2 regions of the Psychrobacter sp. NC44 genome follow, and region 1 is predicted to be linked to the other one. Evidence: riboswitches for the same ligand, from Rfam matches in the RefSeq annotation. Region 1 holds a riboswitch; the other holds the start of a gene.

Region 1 (16,641 bases):
TAATCCGCTAATTACTTTTGGTAAGGGAAAGTACGGGCGAATCTCTTCTTGCGATAAGCTGAACTCGCTTTGTTTGACTTTTTCAGCGATATAAGCACTGTCCCACGCTTGTAACTCCTTAATATCATAATCCTGCGCATACTTTTGCAACTGAGCTAAGTCTTGCTTAGCCGCTGGAGTTGCTTGCGTGGCCAAACTCCGTAAAAAGGTTTCTACTTCTGCCACGTTATCTGCCATTTTAGTCGATAATGAGACTTCTGCATAATTGTCAAAACCTAATAGCTTGGCTTTTTGCTCACGTAATTGCAGGATTTGACCCATGATATTGGCGTTGTTTAGCGACTCACCTTTGGCATTGGTATGCGCATCAAACTCAGAAGCACGGGTGACATAAGCGCGGTATAGGGTCTCGCGCAGTTCACGGTCATCCGCATGGGTCATGATGGCAAGATAAACAGGGATATTTAAGCTTGCCACGTAATAAGGACTTGGTAACGCATCGACTTCTACTTGCGTGAGCGTACCGTTGGTAAGCGCGCGCGCTTTATACTGTTCGCCAGCATCTGCGAGTAGGGCCAGTCCACTTTCTGTTAGACCTGTCAATTGCTCTTGCTGCAGCGGTAAGGCATAAGCTTGGGTGGCGTCTAATACATTGTCTGAAAAGGTCGCTGATAAGGTGGAAAGCTCACTTTGAATAGCCGCAAACTTTTCCTGTTTATCTTTTGGTAATGCGACACCTGACAGCTCAAAACTGCGTAGCGCAAGCTCAATAGCCCGCGCTCGTGCAGGCTCAAGCGCAGCAAAAAATGCTGTGTCATTAACGATAGTTTGATAACGATTAAATAGCGGCTGATGCTGTCCCACTCGTGTGCCATAAGCAGATAATTTAGGTAGCAGTTCATGATGGACATGACGAATGTCGTCATTGCTCATGACGCTATTCAGGTGCGATAAAATGCCCCAACTGCGATCCAATGCCAGATTAATATGATCAAAAGTCATCACATCGGCCAGCGCTTGCTCAGCACTGATATTAGCAGCGCTGTTATGGCTATCAGTATCTGCACTCATCTCATCTAAAAATGTATTGGCTGCATCAATGGCACTTATGACATGGCTTTGTAAGGTACTTGGCGAAACGTTGTCAAAATCGACAAGGCGTAAATCTGCAGGAAGGGTTTTCATAAAAGTATCCGATATCTGATCGTAGTGAATGAATTATTATTGAGTAAACGTCGCTTTATATAAGAGACTGGCTTGCCGTGACATTTAGAACATCATTAGCTTTGTGTTATTTTTCTTTTTTTGCTGTCTTATCGATAAGCTATATAAAAGATGGGTTCGTTTGACGAAAATGCAACCTAATCATTGACTATATAAAGAGTGAATCGAGAAGATAGTGAATATTAAACGGGTTTAAAGTCGATCCGTCAGGCTTTTAGAACAATACAGAGTGTTCTACTTACAAAGCGCTATCATTTGCTTGCAAATTAACCCTACAGCGAGTGAGGTTTGACTGCTAGCATCAAGGCAATGGAATAGAAATATTAAGTGCTGCTGATAGTAAAAACTATGAATCAGTTGATTAATAGTAAAAATCACAATGTTAAAAGTAAATGATAATAAAACAAGGAGCAATAAATGAAAGCGACTCTCAAAAGTTTACGTGAAACCAAAGCCAACCCTGCGGTTAGTATCTTTGTTAAGACTCATCGCGAGCATCCTGCTAATGATCAAGATCCCATTGCCCTGAAGAACCAATTAAAAGTGGCTGAAGAACGCTTAACCAACGAATACGATAAGCGCACAGCGACTACCATACTCGATAAGATTCATGATAAGACCAAAGAGCTAAATCACAACTTAAATCTTGATACCTTAGCTATTTTTGCCAGTACCGACGATGTGCAAGTTATCCGTATGCCGATTGACACCACGGAGCGTGTGGTGATTTCACATCGTTTTGCGACTCGAGATTTGGTGCGTGATATGGCAAGTGCGGTGCACTATTACACCTTGGTGCTCACTCGTGATAATGCTCGCTTGATTGAAGCGTCTAATGATCGTGTGGTGAGAGAGTTCGATAAGGACGATGACTTACAAAAAAACATGGATAATATTCCATTTCCTATTGAAAACAATGGTCTATATACGACAGGCGACGGTGGCTCAGATCGCTCATCTAATAATGAAAGCAGCTATCTAAAAGAGTTTTTTAATCAGGTGGATAAAAGTGTCCAAGAGCTGTGGGGTGAGCATAAAATGCCTTTGGTTGTCGTTGGCGATGCTAAAAATATCGGCTACTATAAAGAAGTTTGTGATCGTCCAGACAACATCATTGCCACAGTGTCAAATGCGACCAATCTAGAAGATGGTAGTGCTCAGCATATTATCAATAGTGTGCAAGAGGCGGTGGAAGGCTATCGTGCATCACTGCATCAAGCAGCCATGGGTGAGATTGATAAAGCACGCGGTGCTAATATGTTGCAAACAGATCTACAAGAAGTCTACCGCAGTGCCTTCCAAGGTGCAGGCGAGACACTTTATGTCCGTCGTGGTTATATACAATCGGCTAAAATTGATGAAAAGGCACAGACTTTGAGTCTTGCAGATGATGCGGCTTCAGAAGGCGTTACTGATGATGCCATTGGCGAAATCATTGAGCATGTCATTCATAATGGTGGCGAAGCAGTATTTATGCCACAAGATATTATGGGTGAAGATCAACCAATTGCATTGGTGACACGCTATTAATTGCTAGATAGTGCTTATTGATGACAATCCTTTGCGAATTCGCCATTGATAGAAGATAGGTATAATATGGGAGCATTGGTTCGATAAGAATCAATGCTCTTTTTACATTGATGATATATTAAGCCTTTACCTAAAACTTATGTTTGATTGCCTTAGGTTATTAAATGATGCGAAATAACATACCAAATACTCTTATGCAATTTAGCGTCACAGCAATGATAGCCTTTAGCTCCAGTCTCAGTATGGCAGAGACAGATGTGAATAATATATCTGTGAGCCATCTATCATGGGGTCAATTGCCGCCTTCTATTCAAAACTATTATCAAATAGACTCTAAAAAAAATAAAATGAGGCTAAAGACCAAAGATATTGTTGCTATTCGTTCTTGGATTGGCATAGTAGGAGAACAATATTTAGTTCAATTACAGCGTTTCAATTCAACCAATAGCCCTGACGAGCCAGCAGGAGAGGTCTTCACGCATTTATATGTTATAGATGAACAAGAGGCTTTACGAGTATGGCAAATATATGATTATGTACCCTGCGATGGGTTAGATGTAATCGCAGAATTCGCTAAAAACACCGCCGTAGTGACTGATATTAATAATAACGGTATTGTCGAAGTGAGTGTGCCTTATTATCTCGGTTGTCGTGGTGACGTAAGTTATGATGAGATGAAAGTAGTCATGTACGAAGGGCAGAAAAAATTTGCTGTACGTGGTAACTCTGCAATTTGTAACGCCAAGACAGACCAGCCAGTTGATGCTACTGGTTATTACGGTGGTGACTACAAGATTGATGAAAAATTACTACAGCAATCAGCGCTATCAGCTTCTCAAAAATCAGTATTTAGGCGTCACTTGCAATCAGTGTGGCGAGATAATCAATGTTCCATTTATTTTAAGTATGATGACTAATTCTATGACTACCACAACCTCTTTTGTGCTAACCAGCTATAACATTCATAAAGGCATGTCGCCGATGAATCGCCAAGTTAAAATACAAGGTATCGCCCAAGCCCTTGATATCATTGGCTCTGATGTACTATGTCTCCAAGAAGTGCAAGGTCAGAATCTTAAGCGCAATATGCAGTACAACGAATATCCTGACCAATCGCAACATGAATGGTTTGGTGAGTATTTACAGCTGCAAAATAGCTATGGTAAAAACTCAGAGTATGAAAACGGTCATCATGGCAATGCGGTATTGAGCCGTTTTCCATTGGATCCTAAGCATAACGTCAATATCACCGTTAATAAGCTTGAGCAGCGCGGCGTCTTGCACTGCGAAGTACAACCAGTTGGATGGGATGTACCAGTGGTTGTACTGTGTGCACACCTAAATTTGTTTGAGCGTGATCGCATCAAGCAATATGAAGCCATTGCCAACTATGTTCGCAATGAGATTGCACCTGATCAACCACTGATTTTGGCAGGAGATTTTAATGATTGGAAAAAAATGTCTTGTGATAAGCTGGCTACTAGCTTGGGTATGACCGAAGCTTTCAAGCATTGTCATGGTAAACTGCTGCCAACTTTTCCAGCCAAGCTTCCTGTGCTGAGCTTAGATCGTATTTATGTGCGTAATCTAAGAGTGAAAAATGCTTGGGTGCATACGGGCAAACCATGGTCGACACTGTCTGATCATCTGCCACTCAGTGCGGAATTGGCACATTTATAAATGATTATTAGATAAGCTTAAGTTATTCACTAAAAATAAAATTGAATGCAAAAATAAAGCAATAGATACCTATAAGGATATATAACGATGTCTACTCTTTCTCATAACCCGCTACCAACGACCCAACATGCCGTACTCATACGTGAGTTTGGCGAACCTGAAGTGATGAGCTATCAAGAGGATGTGGCCATTCCTGTGTTAACAGATAACCAGGTATTGGTCAAAGTTGCTTACGCGGGTATCAATCCTGTCGATTACAAAACGCGTCAAGGCAAAGGCTGGGGCGCTGATGCCATTCAAAAAGACAAGTTTGATAAAAATGAGCCTGCAATTTTGGGGTTTGATATGTCAGGCACTGTGGTCGATAGTCGTAGTGAGCAATTTACTATCGGTACACAGGTCGCGGCGCTGACTTTTCATGGTGGCTGTTATGCAGAGTATGTAGCAGTCGATGCTGACATGCTGGCAAAAGTACCGAATTCAGTCACGTTACAGCAAGCAGGTGCGCTGCCTTGTATTGGACAGACGGCGATACAGTTTGTAGAGTTTGCAGATATTCAAGATGGTGAGCATGTGGTGATAAACGCGCCAGCAGGCGGCGTGGGTCACTTGTTGATCCAGCTGCTCATGGATAAAGTGGCTAAAAACAATATTAAGGTGACTGTTATTTGCTCACCAGAAAAATATGCCAAGCTTGATGAAATAATAGATACCAATCAGCTTACAGGTTGGATTGATTATACCAAAGACGATGAATTCCCTGAGTTACAGGCAGATGTGCTACTGGATTTGGTCGGTAATGAAGCAGGGGTGCGAGCGCTTAGCGTGCTCAAATCTGGTGGTCGTGTCAATGTGTTACCAACGATTTGGGTGGATAAACTCAAAGAAGCGGGTAGCCAGAAGCAGTTAAAGGTAGCGGGTTATAAGGCGCAGCGTAGTGGTGAAGATATGGCGCGAGTTTTACAGCTCGTTGCTGATGGCAAGCTAACGCTACGTATTCAGCAAACCTATCCATTGTCTGAAGTGGTCGCGGCTCATCATGAGCTGCAAAAAGGTGCTGCTTTTGGCAAGATCGTTTTGGAAGTGAGCTAGGGCATGTCTTCAATATGAAGGCATGCGACTAAGTGGGCTAAAAATGGTTAAATCTTTCTAGACTGCATCAAATAGCTGATTAATATCCCGATATTAATCAGCTATTTTCCTTGTTTGGCTACCGTTTATCTCATTTTTATCACCATTTTCAAAACGAGGACGCACTCTAGCTTATACTAAGTTGCATTAATTTAATGCGGTAGCACTTTTCGAAAGGTGAGGCTGATGCGCCCTGATGCGACAGTTTTAGTTTTTGTAATAGTATGCATCCAAAAATCCTGCGTATCACCATGCATAACGATAAGCTGACCGGACTCAAGATATAGCTCAACTTTGACGGGCTTATTCTCTTGTCTAATGGTTTTATGCTTAAAAACAAATTTTCGCCTAGCACCGAGCGATAAAGAAGCGATAATCGGCTGCGCGCCCAGCTCTTTTTCATCGTCGGCATGATAACCCATGCCATCAGCACCAGAGGGATAGTGGTTAAGTAAGCAAGAATTAAAATCAACGTTGATACCACTGCTTGATAACTGCTGCTCAATATGTCGTTTTACGTGCAACATCTGCTTCGACCATGGAATGGCTCGACGCGTCTGTCCAGAGTAATGATAACTGACATCGTGGTCACCCATCCAGACGATTTGGCGAGTGGTAACATGCGTTTTACCAAACAACGTCACGATATCAGGCTGCCAAGGTAGCTCATTTAGTAAATTCTCATACAGAGCGTTAGCATCATTGATAACTACCCCTAAGTCATTGACCTGACCATCGTAAGGCAACAGATTTTCAGTCGGTGTAGGCGCAAAAAGGTCAGTCATCACTTAGACGGCTCAGCTTATATATGACTATGATAATGCTCATTGATAACTTGAGCACATAATTCAGGTGCTTCCATCGGCAGTAGATGACCGTAATCTAACAAAGATATGATGCTGTCATCAGGGACGAATTTTTGCCATTGTTGTCGCACTTTATGGTTGATAAACAACGTCGGCTTGCCAGTGATAAGCGTATAAGGACAGCTCAATTGCTTGAGGGCGGTATCGATATGCGGCGCGCCGAAATAGTTGGCGAGCTCTTGCTCAGGCGCAAATATCAGCGTGTAACTGCCATTGATATCTTTGGATAAACTTTGCTCTGCAAATACCCGCAAATGCGCATCACTCATGCGCCTATAAGCACGTTGAGCGCGTAAGTTCTCATAATAATCATCGATGCTTGCCCAAGTAGACTGTTTGGTTAGAGTGCTTTTAAACGGTTCGCGACTAAGCAGAAGCTTACGCGGCAATAGGTTGTAAAGTCTGGCTTGTGGTTTGGTAAACGTCACAGGCTCTATTAAATATAGCTGTGAAAACAGATCTGGGCGCTGGGCTGCAGCGATGGCAGTGGCAGTGGCTCCTTGCGAATGACCAATACCAACGATGGGTTTGTCTTGCGTTTTTTCTAAAAATTCAATAAGTATCTCAGCATCCTGCTCGCGCGTAAGACGACGGCGCTGCGGCTTGTCATACCAATAGCCACGAAGCGCAAGCGAGCTGATTTTGAAGTCAGTTGCCAGCGCATTTAATAAGGGACTATAAGTACCAACGGTAAAACTATTGCCACCATAAAAGTGTGCTGGCACGCGAGAGGCAGTACTTGACTGTATCGATGGCGTAAGCTGGCTAAGATTATAGTAGCGCGCTTGTTTTCCACTAATATTAATATTTTTTGCAAATGCTTTCATAATGTACACACCTCCTTGTGTCTGATTTTCAATGAAAATTAATGATTGTACTTAGCTGTCTTCGCCTAAAAATCCGCCACTTTGACGGTGCCACAAGCGAGCATAAACACCGTGTAGATTTAATAATTCATCATGGCTACCTTGTTCGATAATTTGACCTTTATCCATGACCACCAATCGATCAAGTGCAGCAATGGTGGAGAGACGATGGGCAATCGCAATGACCGTTTTACCTGTCATGATGTCATTCAGGCTTTCGGTAATGGCAAATTCAATCTCAGAGTCAAGGGCACTGGTCGCTTCGTCCAATAGTAAGATGGGCGCATTTTTTAGCATAACACGTGAGATGGCGATACGCTGACGTTGACCGCCAGAGAGTTTGACGCCGCGCTCACCGACTTGGGTATCAAGTCCTGTATTGCCTTTATCATCATATAAGTCTTTGATAAAGTCCCATGCTTGCGCTTGTTTGGCAGCGGTAATAATTTCTTCGTCGGTTGCATCAGGACGACCGTAAGCGATATTTTCACGTACTGTCCGATGTAGCAACGACGTATCTTGCGTCACCATACCTATCTGCTGGCGCAAAGACTCTTGGGTGACTTCATCAATTGCTTGTCCATCGATAAGGATTTTACCGCTATCAACATCAAAGAAGCGTAACAATAAATTAACCAAGGTAGATTTACCAGCACCTGAGCGCCCAACCAAGCCTATCTTTTCGCCGGGTTTAATATCTAAATAAAAGTTATCGAGCAGTTTAGTCTTCGTAGTAGGCGTTGCTGATGTTTTCACTGTATCTAAGATATCGCCTTCAACAGCGTCGCTATCATTCTCATAACTAAAATCAACATGATCGAAAACGATACGACCTTCGGTGACTTTCAAAGCGGGTGCATTGGGCTTATCAATGATTTTTTGCGGCGCTGATAAGGTACGCATGCCATCTTGTACGGTTCCGATACTTTCAAATAGACTGGCAGTTTGCCACATGATCCAACGAGTCAAACCGTTCAAACGTAGTGCCATGGCTGTCGCGGCAGCAATCGCACCGACACCGACCGCGCCTTGTTGCCATAAATATAAGCCAATAGCCGCAGTGCCACTAACCAAAATCACACTGATTAGATGGGTTGATACTTCTAAATAACTGACCCAGCGCATCTGTGCATGGACGGTCCCTAAAAATTGCCCCATGGCATTTTTGGCATAACTCAGCTCACGGCGTGAATGGCTAAACAGTTTGACCGTCATGATATTGGCGTAAGCATCGGTAATGCGGCCGGTCATCAAGGCACGGGCATCTGCTTGCACAATGGCAGTTTGTTTGAGCTTAGGGATAAAGTACCAAATGGTCAGCGCAACCAAGACTAGCCAAACGATAAACGGGATTAATAATAGGCTGTCCAGATTAAATAAAATGACACCTGACGTAATAAAATAAACGGTGACATACATAAACATGTCGGTGACGGTCATGACTGTATCGCGTACGGCCAGTGCGGTTTGCATTACTTTGGCTGAGACACGTCCAGAAAATTCATCTTGATAAAACTGCATCGATTGTCCAAGCATACGCTGGTGAAAGCGCCATCGCATTTGCATGGGGAATACCCCTTGCAAGGTCTGAAAGTGGATGAATGATGACAATGCAATCCATAGCGGACTCACGATCATGACGGCTAGCATGAGCAGTAGCATATCGCCTTTTTCTAACCACAGATTCTGAGGTGTATAGACGCCTAGCCAGTCAACGATATTCCCAATCCAAGCAAATAGCATCGCTTCATAGATGCCAATGCCCGCAGACAAAATCATAAATATCAATAGCCAGCCACGTAAACCGTTGGTACACGCCCACAAGAACTTTAGCATGCCATCACGGGGTGAAGGTAGCGGCATAGGGGTTTCAGGAAAGGCAGGGAGGCGAGTTTCAAAAAATCGAAATAGAGCATTCATAGGCAGTCATAAAACATCAATAGCAGTACGCCAAAATCAACGACATTACTCGTTATTTTGAATCTTTACTTTTGTTATTAGGATTGAGTACTATTTTAGCAAACTTCCCAATCAGACCTGCATGCTAATTGTAAATTGAAGGCTAAAGAGCTACTTGTCAGCAGTCGAATAAAAGCCAATAAATAGATTGCTGTGTAAGAAATACTTTGTTACATTCTATGACTTTATCCTAATTGGCGGTTCGCGCTTTATCTTCAGTATATGAATGATGAGCGAATAATGTCCCCATAAAGCGGCAGTTTAACAAGGTAATAGCTCATGATATATTTGACGATAGCGGTGCTTTGTAGTGTCGCCGTTTCAGTATTGCTAAAAGTGTTACGACAGAAAAATATAGACATACGGCAGACTATCGTCGCAGGCTATCCGGTGGCTTTTCTGCTGACGTGGTTTTTATTGAAGCCAGACGTCAGTGGACTCGGTACGCTTGGCAGTGCATGGGGCATTATTATCGCGCTTGGTATCCTGCTTCCCGCCGTGTTTATTGTCCTTGGAAGGGCGATTGAATCTGTGGGAATGGTAGCAACCGATGCGGCTCAGCGGCTATCGTTGATTATTCCTATCGTCGCGGCTTTTTTATTGTTTGGTGAAATACTGACCAGCACGCGAATATTTGGACTGTTATTGGGCTTTCTAGCACTCGGAGCGTTGATTTATCGTCCACAGCAGGGTCAGATTAGCAGACAATCGAAGCATACACCGCTATGGTTGTTTGGCGTCTGGGCAGGCTATGGCATTATTGATATCTTGTTCAAGCAAGTTGCCAAGCAGGGCGCTGCTTTTCCTCTTACATTATTTGTCAGTTTTGGCTTAGCAGGATTATTGCTGTTTATTTATTTGCTGATTACGCGGGTGCGCTGGCAGGGGAATGCGCTCGCAGCAGGATTGTTATTAGGTGCGCTCAATATGGGCAATATTTATGCTTATGTACGTGCGCATCAATTATTATCCGAGTCGCCTAGCATCGTCTTTACCGGTATGAATGTCGGTGTCATTGCAGTGGCAACCTTGATAGGGGTTGGTGTGTTTAAGGAGTCGCTTAACCGTATTAATGTATTGGGTTTATTATTAGCCATTTGCTGTGTGGCAGTGCTGTTTTTAGCATAAACGTTTAGCCTAGTGAGTTTGCTTATAGGATAGGTGATAATTATTTTATCAACGCGTTAACTTATCAGATATAGGCACAAAGAGCGTCCTATGATAAGGTTGTCTACAAACAGTAAGGCTGATATTAGCCAATAAAAAGCGATTTACTTTGTGACACTTGACCTTAACAAATAACAATAGGACGCACTCTCAATGGAATATCAAAACCAATATAACAAACAACTACAACGTATCAAAAATGGTTCAGGGTTCATTGCGGCACTTGATCAAAGTGGTGGCAGTACACCAAAAGCGTTAGAGAATTATGGTGTCACAGGCGATGATTATGACAACGATGAAGCCATGTTCGACCAAGTGCATGAAATGCGCGCGCGTATCATGACTTGTGAGGCTTTTGATAATGAGCGTGTGCTTGGGGCGATTTTGTTCGAAGATACTATGGAACGTGAGGTCAATGGCAAACCGACGGCCAATTATCTATGGGAAGATAAAAATATCGTACCGTTTTTAAAAGTGGATAAGGGTTTGGCTGAGCAAATGAATGGCGTCCAAGTGATGCGTCCGATGCCAAATTTAGATTTGCTACTCGATAAAGCCAAAAACTATCCAGTATTTGGCACCAAAATGCGCTCAGTAATTTATGAGCCGAATGTCGATGGCATTGAGCTGGTCGTGCAACAGCAATTCGATGTGGCAAAACAGATACTCTCAAAAGGTCTGATGCCAATCGTAGAGCCTGAAGTCGATATCAACAGTAGCAAAAAGCATGAATGTGAAGTCATACTAAAGACCAGCATTTTGCACAACCTAGATCGTTTGACTGATGATCAGCAAGTGATGCTAAAACTGACTCTGCCAGAAGAAGCGGGTTTTTACCAAGAGCTAATCGATCATCCAAAAGTGCTAAAAGTTGTGGCGTTATCGGGCGGCTACAGCCGTGGCGATGCTTGTGCTAAGCTCAAGCAAAACCCGGGTATGATAGCCAGCTTCTCACGTGCCTTTACTGAAGGATTGAGTAAGCAGCAAAGCGATGAAGCATTTGCGGCAATGATTGATAGCTCAATCGAAGAAATCTATGAGGCGTCGAAGGTTTAAAAACTGAATTTTAAAAAGCACAGTTCAAGAGCTATAATATAATTTAGTATTAATTAAAATCCCAACAGATAAAATATCTGTTGGGATTTTTTTATTTATTTGTATTGATTTAGTATCAATTTAAATCTATTATTAGCGAAATTAAGTTCACTTCTATATTGATCTACCGTTAACCTAAATGGATATGTATTGATGAATAAACGCTATCTAAGTTTGGCTTTGGCTTCTATGTTGGCACTTTATGGCTGCGGTGGTGGTAGTGATGGCGGTAATAAAAATAGTGGCGGTACGCCAGAGACGCCAGTCATACCAACTACTAAACCAGATAAGATTGAACCACAGGTACCAGATGTCACCTTTTCTAACGAAATGGCGGCTGAAGAAGGTGAGGAAGTCGATCAGTACATTCGCGCACCTGCTAGATTCGATAACGAAACTGGGAAAATGTATAAGGTTTTGCCAATTTCTGGAACGCATCTTGGAAACCTATATAACGCTGACAGTATTGAAACTACTAGGATTTTTTATCCTGAAAGCGATAGCTATGTGACGGTCAACAAAGGCAATCTTGCTACCATGGCCTCTTTTGAAGATTTGCTACAAGATAAAAACCCAAGTCTACCTGACATTTTCAACATGCTATCTGGAAATCTTGTAGACACCAGTAGTAATAGCTACAAGCTCTATAAAGGTAAACGTGAAGCTGAGTTTCTTCGCTATACGTGTTCTCGAGCGTTAACGCTTGGTGAGCAAGAGCTATCAATGCAGTCTCAGGATTTATCAAATTTTATCAATCATTTGAACAACAATACTTTTTGTAAAGAGGATACGGCAGTACTGGCAGCCAACTTACCTGAGGATAAAAGTAAGGCTTTGAAAGCTCTGGGTGTAACTATTGAACCCTATCTCACTCAAGAAATAGCGTGGGGGAAGACAATGGCATGGATTGGCGTGGCTTATAGTGATGACGTCCTTGGCACTACGAACTCAGTACAGCAAATTATTGATGAGCTATCTCGCAAAGGTATTCACCATATTGGTTTACTCAGTGCGATGGGAGGCACTAACGACAAAGTTATGCTGAATTCTCTGACAGAAGTAGATGTTGTTTTGGGTAATTTGGATGCTTCAGCAAATGAGACAGATTTTTCAGAACTGAAGTCCAACTTAAATCAAAAACTGGATAGTTATAAGTTTGAAACAATGAATAGAGGCGGACAGAAAGTATGTATGAGTTACAACAGCAACAAAATATTGACGTCAAGCTCTTATGAGGCAGAGACAAATATCAAAGGTGAAGTAACACAGTGCGAAGGTTCTGTATACCTCTATATAGATAAACCTGATATTCGCTATAATGAGGAAGTTTATTCTTACGCAGAGTTTTATGAGTACATAAAAGGACTCAATAGTGCCCTAGATAATTTTGGCAGTGACAAAGAGTTTTACATTGTTTCCAAGCTAGAATCTGGAGGTATTGATGAAATTCGAAAAATTGAGAAAAAATATCCACTGAATTGAGTATTTAGTTTTTAAAGATGTTAAGAGTTATTTTAAAAAAAGCTCGAACCTGATTATCAGGTTTGAGCTTTTTTGATGCGCTGCTATATATAGTCAAGGAATTTTAGAATCGCTACAAGGCGACAGACCGCAGATAGTACACTGAGTACATCTAGGGCGGGTAACACCGTAGCGGTTTAAAAGTGCTCTGACTATAGGTTGCCTGCATCTCTCTATATAACTGATGTCCTTCGCTGTTATGTTGATCACTTCAATTAAATAATTAATATCCGTTAGGTCCTCTATTTATGAAATAACTTTTTTATTAGCGGCATCTTTATCTAGTCCTGCCGCATAATCTCGCACGTTCTGAGTGATTTTCATTGAGCAAAACTTAGGGCCACACATCGAGCAAAAGTGTGCCGTCTTATGCGCGTCTTTTGGTAAGGTTTCATCATGGAACTCACGGGCGGTATCTGGGTCGAGCGCCAGATTGAACTGGTCGTCCCAGCGGAATTCAAATCGGGCTTTAGATAACGCATTATCACGTGCCTGCGCACCGGGATGACCTTTAGCCAAATCAGCCGCGTGGGCTGCGATTTTATAGGTGATGATACCGTCTTTAACATCTTTTTTATTAGGCAGACCTAAATGCTCTTTTGGCGTCACATAGCACAGCATTGCGGTGCCAAACCAGCCGATCATTGCCGCACCAATCGCACTGGTAATATGGTCATAACCAGGTGCAATATCAGTGGTTAGTGGCCCTAAGGTATAAAAAGGTGCGTCGGCACAAACTTCTAATTGCAAGTCCATATTCTCTTTAATACGGTTCATTGCCACGTGTCCCGGACCTTCTATCATCACCTGTACATCATGCTTCCACGCCACTTGGGTCAACTCACCAAGGGTACGCAGCTCACCAAATTGTGCTTCGTCATTGGCGTCTTGCAAGCAGCCCGGACGCAAGCCATCGCCTAAGCTAAATGCGACATCATACTGCTTCATAATCTCGCAGATATCTTCAAAATGAGTGTATAAAAAACTCTCTTTATTATGAAACATGCACCACTGCGCCATGATAGATCCGCCACGCGAGACGATGCCCGTTAGGCGTCCTGCAGTCAGTGGCACGTACTCTAATAGCACACCTGCGTGAATGGTGAAGTAATCAACACCTTGCTCTGCTTGCTCAATGAGCGTATCGCGGAATATCTCCCACGTTAAATCTTCTGCCACGCCATCGACTTTTTCTAGCGCTTGATAAATGGGTACTGTACCAATAGGCACTGGAGAGTTACGGATTAACCATTCTCGGGTTTCATGAATGTGATTACCCGTGGATAAATCCATAATATTATCCGCGCCCCAACGCGTGGCCCACGTCATTTTTGAGACCTCTTCATCAATAGAAGAACCTAGCGCTGAGTTACCAATATTGGCATTAATTTTCACCAAAAAATTACGCCCGATAATCATCGGTTCAGATTCAGGGTGATTGATGTTATTTGGGATAATGGCGCGACCTGCAGCCACTTCACTCCGCACAAACTCAGGGGTAATAACAGTGGGCGTATTGGCGCCAAAGTTCTCACCATCGTGCTGACGCATATCGGTCAGCTCATGCTGCTTTTGCGTTTCGCGAATGGCGATATATTCCATTTCTGGGGTGATGATGCCGCGGCGTGCATAGTACATCTGCGTGACGTTGCCAGCTTTGCCATCGACATCTTTGGCGCGGCGAGGTTTGTCGATATGAGCAAATCGTAGATTGGCAGTGCTGATATCGCGGGCGCGTGCCATTCCGTAAGAGCTAGACAGTCCGCTTAATTGCTCGGTATCACCGCGCTCAGCAATCCAACCTTCACGCAGCTTTGGTAAGCCTTTCGTCAAATCAATCTCAACGTTGGGATCGGTATAAACGCCAGAGGTGTCATACACATAAAAGGGTGGGTTCTGTTCCCATTCGTTCTCAGAAACGCCTTGCACAGGGGTAGGATCAAGGGTGATTTCACGCATGGGTACTTGAATATCGGATCTAGAGCCTTCGATATAAACTTTACGAGAAGCAGGTAAAATACGATGTAAGTCGCGCGCGTCTTCTTCAAAGCGCGCATCATTGGTACTGCGGTGAGCAGGGGTCTTTAACGCGTCTGTCTTAGAAGGTTTTTGAGAAGGAGAAGTGGCTAATAAAGTTGTCATATGCTGTCCTAGCGTGTTGGTTTTTGAACAAAAGCAACACCGCCAGTAGCTGCGGGGGTAGCATCTGTGATCCAGACAAATTCAGCTCATGAGCATCAGCCTACGACCAAAAAACATAGCCGCGGATGATGCTCATCAAACGTTGGACGCAGCTTTATATCAGTCTTCACTACTTAATAGTACATCACGCATATTAAGGGAGTAATAAGGATAAAAAAGGCATTTCTGCACGTCCTTTGCCATAAATAACAAAGTGCTTAAGACTTCCCTGCGTCGGTACTAACCGCATCAGGTTCGGCGGGTGATCTCTCAGCGAATGTATAAAGGCGACTACTTTAATAAAGAAAGCTTAAAAGTAAGTCGATAATACACCGCACCCCGAGTCTGTCAGTGTTGTAAATCACCTCAATACTAACAAAGTTCTGCAATGAGGGCTAATGATATTTAGATGAAAATATCAGGCTTTGAGTTTGAGGTTCGATGTTTTTATGAGAACGACTCTAGGGTACCAGTGATTGAAATCACTTGATATTACTGAGCTGTAGATAGCTTATCTAAATATTATGTAAAGCGAATGAAAGATTCTGGAGGTTGTCATTAAACTGTCATAAAGATTTGGCAAGATAGCACGCATGTCACAAACAATGCTTTTTTGTATCGTTGTTAAACTTTAGGAGTCCTACATGCGTTATTCGTTATTAGCAGTGGCCGTTAGTTGTACATTAGTGCTTACGGCATGTAATAAATCGACTGAAACGACAGAGCCAGCTGCGGATAGCAGTAGCGCTGTCACCACCACTGAAGCAACCACTCAGACAACATCTGCTTCTGCAGCAGGTTTTAAATCTGCTGAAAATATCGCAATGAACATCACGGGTGCAGGTGCATCATTCCCGCAGCCTATCTATGCTAAATGGTCTTACGACTATAACGCTGCTACCGGTGGTCAAGTCAATTACCAGTCGATTGGCTCTTCTGGTGGTATCAAACAAATCGAATCAAAAACAGTCGATTTTGGGGCATCTGACGCGCCGATGACGCCTGAAGAGCTAGACGCAGCAGGCTTGATTCAGTTTCCGACGGTTATCGGTGGCGTCGTGCCAATCGTCAACATCGATGGTATTGAGCCGGGCGCGTTGAAATTAGACGGTGCAATGTTGGCAGACATCTATTTGGGTAAGATTAGCAACTGGAATGACCCTGCTATCAAAGCCATGAACCCAGATTTGACTTTGCCTGATGCCGCTATTACGACGGTATTCCGCTCAGATGGTTCTGGCACAACGTTTAACTTTACGGATTATCTAGCCAAAGTCTCGCCAGACTGGAAAGACACAGTTGGTGTTGATAAAACAGTCAAATGGCCAACGTCTGCGACTGGTGCTGGCGGTAAAGGTAACGAAGGCGTATCAAGCTATGTAAATCGTATGAAAAACTCTATCGGTTATGTGGAATATGCT
Region 2 (16,641 bases), on a different contig from region 1:
GCTTGCGCCGCGATAGGTGTTTTTTTAGGCAAAAATCTACCGCTACTCATAGTGACAATTAAATTCACTGAGTACTACATATAGCGTGTTTGTTAGTAGGTAGGCACAATATAGCGGGAAAATTTTGAAAATACTATATTGATTTTAGCATCAAACTATGTTGCTGTGAGGTTGTGCTGTGTCCGAATTTTAGCAAAGGACGATGGGGTAAGGGTTAGACGCGATTGACTCAAATAATAAGTTTTTTGTAAAAATCGTAGGATCATTTGCTTTTCATTCGCGAGTAAATGACCCACCAATAAGGGGATATAGAACAATAATCATGAGGGCGCAGATTGTACAGCAAACCACAAAAAATCGCCACCCGTATGTGATTAATAGCGAGTGACGATTTCGACGGAAAAGCAGCTGGCTTTTTTTAAACGACAATTATCTGTTTATACGACCAAACGGACTGTTTTGGCAGCGTCGAGTGAGGCATACAGTACATTGACCTGATCGGCTGCTGTAAGATATAGATTGACCCGTGCTGAATGGAAGCGACCCGTTTTAGACGGTTTCACTTCTATCGAGGCCAAATCGAAATCAGGGAACTGACTGCCCAAAATAAGCTTCACTTCATTGAGTAAGTTCTCACGCTCGCCTTCATGACCAATGATGCTAAGTGGATAGTTCATTGGAAAGTCCCAGAGCTCAGGATTTTGAATATCCGTCCTTTTGCCTGTGATCACACCTTGATTGGGCGTTAGGTTGGTCATTTTTACTGATTTTTCATTTGCTGGTGCTTGGTTGTTGTTTTGATTGGTGCTGTCTTTTGGATCGTCAGTCATGATGTGTGCCTCGCTTTATTAAATGTTAGCTATTAGCATAAGAGCTTTATTCACCATTTATAGTGGCACTAAACTTATAATTCAAGTGCTAAAATGGCAATGACAGTATGCTATGGATCACTGTGATCTGTCATAAATTTTGCTCAGTCATCCATGATAATCAAATGTTAATACACATATCAGCTCATTTTTTATAAGCACAAACAGCGACATAATCCCCACGGTCATAGCCTTCGATGACTTCTTGCACCTTGTCATTGGCATACATAGGATGGGTCAGTAAGGTCTGCGCATACTCAAAATCGACGAAACCATTGGCTTGCATCAGCGCGATTTTTTCATCAGAGGTGCGCCAATTTGCTGATTTAACCAGCTCAATAGGATAGGGATCAGCAGGAGAGATATGCGCAAGTAGCGGATGCTCCCAAGTATTTAATGAGCTGGCCAAATTATATAAGCTGGCAAAACCGCTTTCTTTTGGCACATCGATAACAATCAATTTGCCGCCGGTTTTTAAGGCATCAAATGCCTTTTTAATACAGATATCCAAATCGTTGATGTAGCTGACACTGCCGTTAAACATGATGATATCAAACTTATTTGGCTCAATATCGCAAGTCTCGGCAGGACTAATATCCACTTGTAAGCCGCGCTTTTTAGCGATTTCAGCCATGTCTTTAGAAGGCTCAATGCCGTGCCTGATATGGATATCATAATCCTGCGCCAATAGTGACTCAAACAGTCCACTACCGCAGCCGATAGACAATATCTCACTATCCTTATCTAAGAAATGCGCGACCAGCTTTAGCTCACTGGTCAGTAAGTTTTGGTTGTCAAAAAACCAGCTGTCATACGCGCTTGCATGTTCATCAAATGCTGCCATGATGTTTCTCCTTGAGTGTGTCCATTATTATGTTTAGGGTTAAGTTAAATTTTATTTATAATAAATATGGTATATAAAAGTATTTGCCATAAAGCTAGCACTTTGCATAGGGCTAGGACAGATCAAGCGCTTGTTGCCAAAAATTCACTTCCATACGTGAAGCAGTATTAAATAACTGTTGGAATTTGTCTGCCTGAGCGGGGTTAGCCTGTGCTAGTAGCGTATTAATCTGCGCTTCATTCTGCGCGGTAATCGCTTGAAATTCGTCACTGGCAAAGACATCAATCCATGGCTGGTAAGGATTGTCCGCGACAAAACCTTGTTCTTTAATGCGTTTGCCAATTTCGCCATAGCCCATCAAACAAGGAGCAATTGCCGCATAAAGCTCAGCTAATGAGCCTGACATGGCAGCGTCCAATAGGTAGCGGCTATAGGCAATAGTCACGGCAGATTCAGAAGCGCTTTCTACTTCTTTAAGTGGGATGTCCCACTCATGACATAAATCGAGATACATGCCAATTTCCATATCTAGCATGGCATTGATGCCTGCTTGACCGACTCGCATTTGTGCCAGCGTATCACTCCTATACACGCTCAACGCCATCACACGGGTATAGTGAATAAGATATAAATAGTCTTGCACAAGATAGTGACGAAAGCTGTCAGGGGCGAGCGTACCTGCTGTTAGCTGTTTGACAAAATCATGCTGAATGTAGTCATCCCATGTGGGGCAATGGTGGCGTAATGTTTGGTAGTTCATAGTGTTCACTTACTGTTATAAAATGCGAGTAAGCAAAGAGTAGGAGGTGATCAGTGAGCAGGCACAAAAAAACCTTACCAGATTATATGAATAAACTGGCAAGGCTTGCTTAGCAATGTATGCTTAAGAGGTGTGCTATAAAATGTCACGCTTGTTTCCTACGTCAGTGCTAACTGCATCAGGTTCGCGGGTAACTCTCAGCCATGATTTTGAATTGTAGTTAAAGCATCAAAAATCAAAGCACCCCGACAAGGTTTATTTTTCAGAAATAAATATAAAGTTTATATAAGTTTAAACTGCTCGTACTTAAGCAATCGGCTCTATGGTAGACGAATTCAGTTATCATTAGCAAGTGATGCGCAAAAAACCATGAATAAAGGTTGTCTTACAAGCGTAAATAGGCAAGTTTTTACCTTTTATTAAGCTGATCAAGTACCACGAGAATGGTGAAAGAAATCACTATTTTCAAATGTATTTTTTATTCATAAACGCTCTACGATTGCCTATATTATTTAGCTACCCGACGGTAGGATATTAAAAAATATCTTATAAATTAAGGCAACATGTTTATGGGACACTGTCTCATTTAGCATTGATTAATTTATGCTTTATAATCATTCAGCTAAGAGGCTATGGCAAATAGCCATTGATAGGAGTGATCTCAGGCGGAATATCTGCCTCTTCTAGTGCTTCTCGCAGATTAATCTCGATAGTACGCGACAATGCAGTCAGGGGTAGTTTGTTGGCGGCTAAGCCGAAAGGCTCTTCTAGCTCTTCACTGAGGGCATCCAAACCAAAAAAGGTATAAGCGATCACGGCACAAATCAGTGGGGTCACCCAACCGAGCGAGGCCACCAAGCCAAAAGGCAACATGATGCAATACAGATAGGTCGTGCGATGGACCAGCAGCATATAAGCAAACGGCAGCGGTGTATTATGAATGCGCTCGCAGGCCGCCAATACAATGGTCATAGACGTCAGGCGCTCGTCCATGTTCTGTATGACTTGCTCTGACACCAGTCCTTGACGCCGAATGTCGCCGAGCTGCTTACCCATGAGGCGCATGATGTAATCAGGTAGGTTGCGCGCTTGGCGCATACTATCATGGTGTTTCGATGCGACAAAAGGCTCGACATCATGCCAAGGTGACGAGCCGCGCAGGCGATGGCGCACAGCATGCGCAAAAGCAATGGTCAGGTAAACCATCGTTCGCCCAGTCTCGTGCCCATTCTCGGTATCAGTATCTATAAAAGAAAGCACTTGACGGGTTAAGCTACGCGCATCATATACCAACTGACCCCAAAGCCCTCGAGCTTCCCACCAGCGTTGATAACTGGCATTGTTGCGAAATCCAAGAAATAGCGACAACGCGATTCCTAGCAAGGTAAAAGGAGCCATACCATAATAAGGAAAAGAGTCAGGAAGCCAGTGCTGAATAATTGTTATAAGTGTGCTGAGAAGCGCGATCAGCAAAATTTGCGGATAAATTTTTGGAATGACAGAGCCGTGCAGGGTAAAAAGTATCTTGAGAGCGTTTGGGGTTTGCCGGACAATCATGGTGTTTCCTATCGATGGCATGTATAAAAAAGCGATGGCAAGGGTATCAATCAGCGTATACTCAAATCATCGCGACCTATGATATCAGTAGTTACCAATATGGCAATAATAAGATGATACTTAAATACTTAAATACTTAAATACTTAAATACTTAAATACTTAAATACTTGAATCACTCTTGTATTACGCAGCAGCAAGGAAAACTGTAAGCACGCTCTAACGGGTCTCTTCTTCACGCAGCGTCAGCACTTCATAACCATCGGCAGTCACCGCGATGGTATGCTCCCATTGGGCAGAAAGCTTTTTGTCTGCAGTCACCACCGTCCAGCCGTCTTTTTTCATTTTTACTTTGGCTTTGCCTTGATTAATCATTGGCTCAATAGTAAAGGTCATACCTTGTTTTAGAACCAAGCCTGCACCTGCGCGACCATAATGTAAAACTTCAGGCTGTTCGTGCATTTCGCGACCGATACCATGCCCGCAGTATTCTCTAACGACAGAGTAACCGTGCTGTTCGGCATGGCTTTGAATGGCATGCCCAACATCACCGAGCGTTGCACCCGGTTTGACAACACGGATACCTGCCCACATGGCCTCATAAGTGTTATCGACGAGGCATTTTGTTAAGGGCATCACATCGCCAATCATATACATTTTGCTAGAGTCGGCAATAAAACCGCCTTTTTCTAAAGTAATGTCCACATTGATGATATCGCCTGATTTTAGGACTTGGTTGCTTGAGGGTACACCATGACAAACTACTTGATTGACAGAAGTATTGAGCACGTATTGGTAGCCGTATTGACCTTTGCTGGCAGGTCGTGATTGTAAAACATCCACAATATAGCGCTCAGCCAAATCATTGACAGTCATTGTGGAGATGCCAGCGACCATGTGCGTATCTAAGTAAGCAAAAACCGATGCCAATAAGCGTCCAGACTCACGCATGATGGCCAACTCTTCAGTAGTTTTTAGCGCGATTTTAGCCATCGATAAGATTTCCTATATTAACATCTGCTCGTTTTAACTGCTCGCTGATGATATCGGTATAAGATGCGTGAGGATTGGCCTCGGCCAACATACCTATCTTTATCCAATACTCTGCCTGCGCGTTAATCGAACGTACCATTACCGCACTGGCTTTACGAAGCTCTTCGTGTAGCGCATCATCAATTTTAACAATACCCATTGTTTTACCTAGTATATGAAATGTATACGAATCATACATATTGTATAGTTCCATTGCAAGCTCGTTCTTGTATTCCTCGATGAAGACATGTAGTTATAGCATTCGAGCCATCAAATCGATGACCCAAAAAAGCCGAGATAAACTCGGCTTTTTTATTGGTGCTTAGTTTGCTTTATGATTAATCATTCTCTAAGAAAGAACGCAGATGCTCAGAGCGTGACGGATGACGCAATTTACGCAGTGCTTTTGCCTCAATCTGACGAATACGCTCACGTGTTACATCAAACTGCTTACCCACTTCTTCCAAGGTATGGTCGGTTGGCATGTCGATACCAAAGCGCATTTTTAGTACGCGTGCTTCACGCTCAGTCAGATTGCCCAATACATCACGAGTCGCTTCACGCAGACCAGCTGCGGTCGCATCATCAACAGGGCTTGAGATCGTACCATCTTCGATGAAATCACCTAGATGCGAGTCTTCATCATCACCGATGGGTGTCTCCATAGAGATAGGCTCTTTGGCGATTTTCAGTACTTTACGGACTTTAACTTCGTCCATCTCTAAGCGTTCACCTAACTCCTCAGGCGTTGGCTCGCGTCCCATTTCTTGTAGCAACTGACGAGAAACACGATTTATTTTGTTAATGGTCTCGATCATGTGTACAGGAATACGGATGGTACGCGCTTGGTCAGCGATAGAGCGGGTAATTGCCTGACGAATCCACCATGTCGCATAGGTCGAGAACTTATAACCACGGCGATATTCAAATTTATCGACTGCTTTCATTAGACCGATGTTACCTTCTTGGATTAGATCTAAGAACTGTAGACCACGGTTGGTATATTTCTTCGCGATAGAAATAACCAAACGCAGGTTAGCTTCGACCATTTCTTTTTTGGCGCGGCGAGCTTTTGCTTCACCGACTGCCATACGGCGCGCCACGTCTTTCATGTCGTGGATTTTCATGTCGAGCTGTTGCTCGTAGTCACGAATGCGACGTTGCAATAAAATAACATCATCAGTGACTTTTTCTAGCGTACCAGCAAATGCAGGCTTACCTTTGATGCGCTCAATCAGCCAATCAACGTTGGTTTCGTTGCTAGGGAAAGTCTTACGGAACTCTTCACGTGGCATACGACCACGGCGAATGACCAAACGCATAATCTGACGCTCTTGCTTACGTACATCATCATAGACATCATGCATGATGGCCATGACTTGGTCTGACAAGCGATTGTTTAGCTTAAGCATCATAAAGCGTTCGGCAAGTAGGGCATAAGCAGTATCTGCTTCTGTGCTACCACGGCCATAATCTAGCAAGGCTTGCTTGGCTTTAATAAATAAGTGTTCGATTTCTTCTAGACGCAGACGTACTTCTTCAGGATCGATACCGCTGGTTTCTTCTTCAGCTTCCTCTTCAACGTCGTCTTCATCCTCGTCCTCATCATCAAGCGCCGCTGCTTTGGCTTTTGCTTTGATCACAGGTGGATTTTCTTTTTCTTCTTTTATGCGTTCACGTTCTTCTTTTGCTGCCTCTTTCGCTTCTTGGGCAGCGATTTTGTCTGCTTCGGTCTCAGGATCTAAAAAGCCAGTAATGACGTCAGAAAGCTTTTTTTCGCCATCTTGTACTTTTTGATACTCATCAAGGACGAACTGTACGGTGCCCGGCCAGTAAGACATCGCATGCTGTACGTCACGAATGCCTTCTTCGATACGCTTGGCAATAGCAATCTCACCTTCACGGGTTAATAGATCAACCGTACCCATTTCACGCATATACATACGTACAGGGTCAGTGGTGCGACCCGGCTCAGTCTCAACAGAGGCCAATACCGCCGCTGCCTCATCCGCTGCCATGTCATCATCGCTTGAATCGTCGTTCATCAAGATGTCATCGGCATCAGGCGCAGATTCAAAGATTTTGATACCAACGTCGGTCAGCATTTGCACAATATCTTCGATCTGATCGCTTTCGGTAATAGAGTCGGGCAGTTGGTCATTCACCTCAGCATAGGTGAGATAGCCTTGCTCTTTACCCATTTGGATTAAGGTGGCCAGTTGAGATGTGGACTTAGAAACTGACTTATCGTTCATAAATACTCGCTTACTTGCATCGGACATTTTTATATTGTGACGCGCTATCGCTCGTTCAGTGCGTTGATGTAATCAATCGATTCATCAAAATATGGCGTAGAGGTTGTCAATAATATCAAAAATGAGTTGATATGAATAAAGGCTCAAAATACTACAATTACAATGCTAAAAAACTGCTAGAAATTGGTCGCGCTAAAAACTCTTCAAGATAACATTATCTAAAAAATAATATATAAAGATAACGGTACCTAAAAACGGATACTTCAAAATAATATCTAAAATTTGTGCTTAATGAGGCGGATTTATCGCCATCTATTAAATCGGGCTATAAATAGTTAGCGACACAGTTTAACACACACCAGCGTAATCAAGCACGAGGTAGTGATATCTACCGACCGTTTTTTGCTGATTATTTTATATCAGCCAAATGATTAAATGGTAATACATGCTATTGGGCATAATCATTAGTAGTGGGGGCAGCCGCTATACTTTTAAAGGGTTAGAGATTTTTTAGCAAAAATAATGGCAAACGTTAAGATTTGACGGTAACCATCTGCGCTGACTGCTCAGCTTGCTGCGCGCGTAACCAGTCATTTAATAACTGCGACTGCTTACGGACAATCGCCAGCTTGATATGATCAGGATTTTTGATGAGCTCTTGCATCTTTTTTTGCAGATGTAACTTGAGCAACTGCATCACCAAGTTTTCGATCAACTCATCCAAGCTCAAAATATTTCTGCCAATTAATGTCTTATAAAATCCGCCCCAGCTACGGCTAAGTGTCTCTTGGGTGATTGGTTTGACATTAGACAATATAAAGTGTGCGGCGGCGTTGGCATCTTTGGGTAAATGATTCAGGCAGCGTTTGATGGTGCTAACGATATCCAGCAAGGCGATATCTTGCAAATCTTCCCAAGCCAGCGGACGCAAGATGTCAGGCGCGGCTTTTTGCTTGATGTGTGCTGGCAGCTGTAAATCATTAATACCTGCCTGCTGCCAAATGGCTTCGATAGGGTCTTCAATTAAGGCACGTGGCTGAAACAAAAAACAAAGCTGCAATTGCTGACTGATGGTCATGTCACCATCAAAATCTAGCAGCGCATCTTTGGCTTCGATATTTTGGCTACGTTTACCACCCAGCTTCTGATAGACGTCATTGTTCAGCAAATAGCGAAAGCTACTGCCTTTAGGTAATGCAGTGGTCAAGGCACGTACTTGCGACATGAGCTTGGCTTTGCCTTCTGCTAAGGTTAAATCGTAACGCTCGCTTAAATAGGCAAAAATATACTGTGACAATGGCATGGCATTCGCGATTTGCTCACGCATGGCATCGCCACCCTGACTTTTAATAAACGTATCAGGATCATGATTGTTGGGTAGGGTCAAAAACCGCAACTCTTTGTCATCGGCAAGCACGGGTAGCGCAACTTCAAGGGTGCGCCAAGCGGCTTTTTGCCCAGCGCTATCGCCATCAAAGCTCAACGTTAGGGTTGGGTTCAGCGTCAGTAATCGTGATATTTGACTTTCATTTATCGCCGTACCCATGGAAGCAATAGCGCCATAGATACCCGCTTGGTAAAGGGCGATCACATCCATATAGCCTTCGACCACCAGCCAGCTGTCGGCACGTTGTTGGCGTGATTCGTAATAGCCATACAGCACATGCTGTTTATGAAAAACGGGCGAGTCAGAGGAGTTGATATATTTAGGTTTTACTTCATCATCGAGCGCCCGTCCACCGAAGCCAATGGTGCGTCCTTGATTGTCTCGAATCGGGAAAATGACCCGATCACGGAGTAGATCATAATCACGTCCAGACTCGGACTGGCGCACTAAGCCTAACGCTTTGAGCCCTTCAATATCCTGCGGAAACTGATGCTCAAGATGCTGCCAACCAAATGGCGCATAGCCCAAACCAAACGTTTCAAAGATATCTTCAGTGATACCGCGTGATAAAAAGTAATGTTTGGCATGTGGATGAAGGGTGAGATTGTGCTGATAAAACTGCTGGATTTGCTCTAACAGCTCATACAGATTACCGTCTTTATCGGAAACGCTATGATCATCGTACAATGCCGCAGCGTCAGTATCGCCACCTGTCAACCATGCTGGTGGATAGCTATTATCATCTTGGTAGTCTGTGCCATAAGAATCTTCTGGATAAGACGCTGAGTCGTAAGCATCTAGCGGTGGATACTCATCGTAGCCGTTGCTACTATCGTGATAAACGGGTTGATCGGTATCGCCGTACTGGTTTTGTTGCTGAATAGCCGAAGTAGCGTTAATAGAAGGCGCATCAATTGTTTGAGCAGGACTTTTAGCGTCGATAGTCGGACTAGGTATTGACGGTGGTGCAATCGGTTTTGGTGCACGGCGCTGGTAGCTGACGTTTTGTTGCTCTTCTTTTGGGACTTCGATGCCCGTCTGCTTTGATAGCTCATTGACCGCTTCAATGAACGTTAAATTTTCATAATCGCGTAAAAAACTGATGGCATTACCGCCGACGCTACAGCCAAAGCAGTGATAGATGTTTTTTTGTGGATTGACATAAAAAGAGGGCGACTTTTCGCCATGAAATGGACAGCAGCCTTTAAACTCACTACCAGCACGTTTAAGCGTCGTATGACGCCCAATGATACTGATTAAGTCAGCTTGGCTATTTAATTGGTCGAGAATGTGATTTGGAATACTCATGCAAAAAACAGTTTACCATAGGTGTATTATCTTAAGCATAGGCAATATTGGGCACAAACAATATTGGGCATAGATAATGAAACAGAAACAGAAAAAATAAGGCCAACTCTGTTGTTGACCTTATTTTTTTCATGATGTGCGTTGATGTACTAAAAAGAAGAGACGTTCTCTTAATTAAAAGAGAGACGTTGCCTCAAATTTAGCGCATTTATTCATCATTCATATCGACATCTGCTGGCAGGATATCAATCCCTTGAACAGGCAATGTCGTACGGCGTACAGGATTGGTGTTTTGCGGATCGACATTGGCTTCTCTTGCCGTAGAGCCAGTGCTCGATTGGCTAGTAATGCGCTCAGCGGATGCTTCAGGCAGACCTAAGCCGACATTGATGCCAGTATTAGCGCGCACAGGTGAAGTACCTTGCGCTGCACTGGCTGCTGCATTATCGCTTGGCAGTCTTAATTGACTGGCGTTACGAATAACCTGAGTTTTGGTCGCGCCGTTATAGTCGCCTGTCGCAACTGATGAAGTATCTTTGTTAAAACGACTTAACTGTCCAAAAGTCAATTTGTTGATGAAAGAACGCTCACGTTTGGTGTCGAGTTTAACGCGTCCATCGGCACTTAACATGTTGGGATAATTAATCTGCAATAGAGTTTTGTATTCTGCTGCCAAATCAGACATACCCAATTTATCATAGCTATAAGCTAAGACCGCGATTGCGTCTGGGATGGATTCACTAAGTGGATAGTATTGAAACACCCATTTGGCACGGTTAACAGCAGCGACATAAGCTTCGCGCTCGATATACCAGTTGGCTGCACTCATCTCACTTTCAGCAAACTGATTGTAAATGAAAGTCATGCGCTGAGCGGCATCTGGCGCGTAAGGGCTGTTAGGGTACTTGTTAATAAGCTCTTGAAAGTTAGCGAAGGCAATACGTAAATAGGCGGTATCACGCTCAGCTTGATTGAGCTTAAACAGTTTCAGGCCTTCTGATGAGCCTTGCATATTGGCGACGCCGCGCACATAGTAAGCGTAGCTGACTTGCGGATTAGAAGGATATAGGTTAATGAATTGCTCAGCGCTGGCAGCTGCCATTTCATACTTACCACTGGCATATTGTGCGTACATCATGTCGAGTAATGCTTGCTCAGCGTATTGTCCAGTAGGATAAAAAGTGCGCAGATTGGTCAAATCTTCGATGGCTTGTGTATAGCGGCCTTTATCAATCTGGGTAATGGCGTCGTTATAATAGTTCTGCTCTGATTTTTCGGCAGTTTCTACTGCATCGACGTCTTTACCGCCAGTCAGGTTTTTGAAAGTCTGACAGCCCACTAAGTTTACGCTTAGCGCAAGTAGGGTTATTGAGGACAGTTTGATAAACGTATTGCCAACAGCTTGCATACTTCTTCTCCGACACAAGACGTATAATAGCAGCGACGCTATCATACTAGATATTAGGTTAATGATAAAAAACGATGCGTAGGCATCAATAGTGGTCTGTCATCTACTATGTCAATCATCGGACATACCAGTTATCGTTATTAAAAAACGCTTGATGGCATAGGGTTTATATCAAACCAAATGCTTTTAATAAAAATTCGATAAGCATACAGTGGCATAGCATACAGCAAAATATGGCTATACTTTATAGAATAACGTTTGCTTCGTCTATTTTTTCGCCATCTATATTGTACTTAATCCAATCGTGCTCATCGGATTTGAGTCAGTATCGTACAGTTATTAGTCTACTGCAACGCATATACGATATGCTGCTGCTCGCAATGAGCTGTACACTAGCGCATGTCAGTTTGGCATTTTAACATGAGCTGCTGTCACGAGCGATATCGAATGTCGCTGACACTGACAAATATACAGTAAATTACAGCAATGTCATATTTTAGAGAGTTAAGTACGACGCTGAGGCTCGCTGCGGTATAATCAAAAAATGACAGATAACACACAGCTTCTATAGGGCTTAGGCGCTTGGCGTGATACACTAGCACGGTATTGCCTCCGCTTTTTTCGACGACGATCGCTTTTATGATAAGCGATTGATAGCGAATGGCCTTTTGTTTTTTATAGCGTTACGCTTAACACTTTATTAGAAATTTTCTCAAAAGCTACCTTTCAAAACCATGTCAGGCGCTTTGCCATATATAAATCTGCTATGAATAATAATGCTATGACTACCCATTTACCACCGAATCAATCACGACAGACTGATTCATCAGCACAAGAGTCACCGATGCCAAATGACGTTTTAAATAATAGTGAATTACCTGACAATAATCAGTCGATGCTTGATGAGCAAATCCATAGCGATCATGTTTTAGAAGAAGCTATGTTAAAAGATAGTGATGTGCTTGACGACGATATGATAGATAGCAGCGATGAAGATGCTGACGACATTGTTGATATCGACGATGATGAAGCGTCAGCCGCCGGTCAAGTGGTGCCAGTGATTATTAATATGACGCATACGGTTATAGAAGACGAAGCTGGTTTACGTATTGATAAATTGGCTTCAAAAATATTTACCGATTTCTCACGTGTTCAATTACAAGGTTGGATCAGTGATGGCAGCCTGCTGTATAACGGTGGCGTGCAAAAACCAAAAATTCGTGTCAGAGCGGGTGATGTGCTGCAGTTAACCACCACATTAGAGCAGCATAGTGAAGATCAACCAGAAAATATAGACATCGATGTGGTCTATGAAGATGATGACGTATTGGTCATTAATAAACCTGTTGGCATGGTAGTGCATCCTGGTGCGGGCAACCAAACCGGCACCTTGGTCAATGCACTGCTGTATCATTATCCGCAGCAGCACCATCTGCCGCGTGCAGGTCTGGTGCACCGTATTGATAAAGATACCTCAGGGCTATTGTTGATTGGTAAAACCAAGCCAGCACAGCTTGCGCTGATGGAGCAACTAAAGGATAAGTCGGTATATCGTCATTATCAATGTGTGGTAGCGGGGGATGCAGCGAGTCTATCGCGCCATCGCCGTATTGACGCCCCAATCGGTCGTCACCGCAACCAGCGTACTAAAATGACGGTAATGACGGCAGGACGCGAAGCTGTGACTCATTTACTGAATGTGACCGCGCTTAATGGCAATTATTGCCTGTTGGATGTAGGTCTTGAAACGGGACGCACTCACCAAATTCGTGTGCATTTAAGTCATGTTACTTATCCGATAGTGGGTGATCGTGTCTATGGTGGTCGTCGTCAATTGCGGGCAGGACTGACAGAAGCACAACGTCAAGCGATTAATAATTTTCCACGTCAAGCCTTGCATGCCTACACACTGGGTTTCGTACATCCAACGACAGGTGAAGATATTGAAGTCACCACACCACTGCCTGAAGATATGCAGCAGTTAATGGCTGTGCTAAGTGATGGCTATGATGACGAGTAGACCGCTCCTTGCAGGCGAGAGCGTAAAGTCGCTTGTAAAAAACAGAGCCTAGTAGTAAATAGCGATCCGCGACATAAAAATGACTCATTAAGACGGTAAATCAGCCATGACTCATCAGTTTCCTATGACATTGCTCGCACAGATTGATGATGTGGCTGTTTTTCAAACGGCTGCCTTTTCAAGCGATGATGTTGACTCACAAGACCAGCCCACAGAACAGTTGGTACGAAAGCAACGTCAAGCGAATTACGGTGAGCTAAATTTAGGTTTGCATGTCAATGACGATGCTGCAAAAGTACTGAGCAATCGCATGCGTTTATTATCTGCTATCAATGAGCAGCTTGCACCCTTATCGTCGACATGCAAACACGTACCCATCAAACGCTTACACTGGGTTAACCAAGTTCACGGTAAGCAAATTCATGATATTGATGGCACGGCGCTAGGTATGACGCCAATGTCTGCTGACGCGATGGTCAGTCGGCAACAAGGGCTTGGGCTGGCGATAATGACGGCTGACTGTGTGCCGATAGTCTTATATCAGCCAGCTAGTGGTCAAATAGCAGCGATTCACGCGGGTTGGCAAGGTCTGGCTTGCGGGGTTATTCAAGCGACTGTGCAATGCTTTACGCAATCGGGACAAATCAAAGCTTGGATTGGTGTTTGTATCAGTCAAGACAGCTATGAAGTTGGCGCTCAAGTTCGCAATCAATTATTAAAAGGTTGCACAGAAAATAAGTTATTGAACACAGCAAGTATTGAACATTTTGATTCGTTATATGTCATAGATTCTGTGGCTACTATTAAAGGTGATAGCGAGACTCAACATGTACAGGATACGATTGATAAGCTGTCAAGCTGTGACAAAGTTGACGCAATGAAAATCAAGCTAAACTTACCAAAGTTGGCAGCGGATCAGCTTAGTGCGGCGGGCGTTATAGTAGATGACACCTTATCTAGCAGCTGTAGTTATACTGATGACCACTATTATTCTTATCGGCGTCAAACGCATTTGCAGCAGCCTGCTACAGGTCGAATGGCGCTGGTCATTGTACGTGTCGCTGCGTAGGATTACGCTATTTGCTGTTGCGTGCGATTAACTGTTGAGTTTATATTGTTTTTATTTAACCATTTATAGCCATTATTAGAGTTTGTATGAATACACCTGCCAAATCGTCCATTACTGATAGCATACCGACTGTATCTATTGCTGTTATTTATCATAGCAACTACGGTCATACCAAGCGCGTCGCTGAAGCGATCGTTAAAGGGGCGCATCAGCAATTGCCAGCAGCACAGGCCAAAGCCGTTGATGTCCACAAGGTTGACTGGGATTATTTGGATCAGGCGGATTTGCTGGTTTTCGGTAGTGCCGTATATATGGGTAGTGTCACTGCTGAATTTAAGACTTTTATGGATGAAACCTCAAAGCGCTGGTATCATCGTAAATGGGAAGGCAAGTGGGCAGCCGCTTTTGCCAACTCTGGTGGGCTGAGCGGTGATAAGCTGGCGGTATTACAGCAGATTTCTTTGTATGCGATGCAGCATGGCATGAACTGGATTGGATTACCGCTGATGCCGACAGGTCATGAGGCTCATGATTTAAACCGTTTATCTAGCTTTTTGGGCTTGATGACCCAGTCGCTTGATGGTCCTCCTGAGGAAACGCCAGGACGGGGAGATATTGATACGGCTATTTGGTTCGGCGATCATTTGGCCAAGACAATTATCAAGCATCAGCCAGCGTCGCGCCCTTGAAATGAATGGCTATTGAATCATTCAAGGTAATTTATTAAACATTAAAGGCAGATATCAAACCGATATCTGCCTTTTTTCTGCTTATTTTATGAGTGTGATGGCACTATTTTTGATTTTTTGTACTGGTATTATTTTGAACTTGCACAGTGGTGGCAGGCGTATTTTTGACCAAGATGCTATTGGTAGGGGTGGTATTCACAGGGATAGGGCTGTCGACAAACTGAAATGATTGGCAGCCTGTCATTAACAGGGCTGATGTAAGTATATAAGCAAGGATTGGTAACTTCATAGTGGTGTCTCAGGCGGCGATCGGCAATGTGGAAATAGCGCCTATCATAAACAAAATATGGTGCGGTGCAATAGTTTGTTTCGTAGCATTATAAAAATCTGACTGGTAAAAAAAGCGAGTGCTAACTTAAGTCTATGTATCTATTATGTACAACTAAAATCGATGATGACAAAAAATGAAGCGCATATATGACAATTATCTATAATGATAGGTTTTTTATAAAAGATATGCACCCAAAAAATAGAACTTTAGTTACTGATTTTAAAGGTATTATTTAAATTACCTATTATTACAATATAAAAAAATATATTACGTTATCAAAAACTGATAATGACAATGCGGTTCTTTACGTTTTGTAAAAATTTGAGATCAATACGTTACTCATTAAGTAATAGTAGCGAAATAGTCTTACATTAGTAGAGTGAGTAGACATCATTTAGTAACCATGCTTAGTAACTACGCTTATGAAATTACTTTTGTCACGCTATTTTACTGGATGATTTGCTACCTCACTTAATGGACTATCAATTGAGTATAACAAGTCGTCACTCATTAAGGCTTGCTCAATATAAAATGTTTCATCTCAATCATTCATCCTAATAATAATTACAACACCCTAGGTGCCCGCTATATGAGGATATTATGAAGCCACTTTCTGTGATGTTATCGATGCTCGTCATTGGTATGACCTCCAGCGCTGCGATGGCTGAAGGCGCAAGCGTCGTCAATACCAGCCTAGCCAATGCTAGCTTGCCTAATGCCAGTTTACCTAATATTAGTCCAGCCAATAGCGAGCTTGTCAATCGCGGTGCTTACATTGCCCGTGCGGCCGATTGCATGGCATGTCATGGCGAAGATTATACTGGCGGTACAGCGATCGAAACGCCGATGGGAGATATCTACTCAACCAATATTACCCCGTCTAAACGTTATGGTATCGGTGATTATACCGAAAAGGATTTAAAGGCTGCGTTGCAAAAAGGTCGTACGCCAAGCCATATGCTTTACCCTGCCATGCCATATCCTTCTTATAGTGGCATGAAAGAAGAAGATATCAGTGCGTTGTTTGCTTATCTGCAAACCGTACCTGCTGTCGATGAAGCACCGAAATATAAAACTGACCTGCCATTTCCCTTTAACATTCGCAGCTTAATGA

Evidence for each region. A riboswitch is a leader RNA that binds a small molecule or an ion and turns the genes downstream of it on or off. The one in region 1 is predicted to bind thiamine pyrophosphate.
Region 2: another riboswitch for thiamine pyrophosphate. It lies ahead of tenA (thiaminase II); the one in region 1 lies ahead of thiC (phosphomethylpyrimidine synthase ThiC).

The regions. Positions count from the first base shown of each region.
Region 1 is NZ_CAJHBN010000007.1:97,652-114,292, forward strand. Features, by position in the region: gene JMX95_RS07200 (M3 family metallopeptidase) at 1-1,185, opposite strand, end outside; gene JMX95_RS07205 (hypothetical protein) at 1,642-2,754, shown strand; gene JMX95_RS07210 (M949_RS01915 family surface polysaccharide biosynthesis protein) at 2,919-3,671, shown strand; gene JMX95_RS07215 (endonuclease/exonuclease/phosphatase family protein) at 3,676-4,434, shown strand; gene JMX95_RS07220 (NADP-dependent oxidoreductase) at 4,522-5,526, shown strand; gene JMX95_RS07225 (alpha-ketoglutarate-dependent dioxygenase AlkB family protein) at 5,718-6,350, opposite strand; gene JMX95_RS07230 (alpha/beta fold hydrolase) at 6,368-7,258, opposite strand; gene JMX95_RS07235 (ABC transporter ATP-binding protein) at 7,310-9,217, opposite strand; gene JMX95_RS07240 (hypothetical protein) at 9,536-10,384, shown strand; gene JMX95_RS07245 (fructose bisphosphate aldolase) at 10,577-11,479, shown strand; gene JMX95_RS07250 (hypothetical protein) at 11,672-13,000, shown strand; gene thiC (phosphomethylpyrimidine synthase ThiC) at 13,286-15,181, opposite strand; TPP riboswitch at 15,430-15,572, opposite strand; gene pstS (phosphate ABC transporter substrate-binding protein PstS) at 15,865-16,641, shown strand, end outside.
Region 2 is NZ_CAJHBN010000001.1:267,592-284,232, forward strand. Features, by position in the region: gene JMX95_RS01050 (YbeD family protein) at 438-758, opposite strand; gene JMX95_RS01055 (class I SAM-dependent DNA methyltransferase) at 1,015-1,713, opposite strand; gene tenA (thiaminase II) at 1,826-2,473, opposite strand; TPP riboswitch at 2,612-2,731, opposite strand; gene JMX95_RS01065 (bestrophin family protein) at 3,104-4,030, opposite strand; gene map (type I methionyl aminopeptidase) at 4,248-5,021, opposite strand; gene JMX95_RS01075 (ParD-like family protein) at 5,014-5,220, opposite strand; gene rpoD (RNA polymerase sigma factor RpoD) at 5,399-7,315, opposite strand; gene JMX95_RS01085 (DNA primase) at 7,848-10,010, opposite strand; gene JMX95_RS01090 (outer membrane protein assembly factor BamD) at 10,219-11,418, opposite strand; gene JMX95_RS01095 (RluA family pseudouridine synthase) at 12,200-13,438, shown strand; gene JMX95_RS01100 (polyphenol oxidase family protein) at 13,545-14,507, shown strand; gene JMX95_RS01105 (flavodoxin family protein) at 14,594-15,196, shown strand; gene JMX95_RS01110 (hypothetical protein) at 15,300-15,485, opposite strand; gene JMX95_RS01115 (cytochrome c) at 16,128-16,641, shown strand, end outside.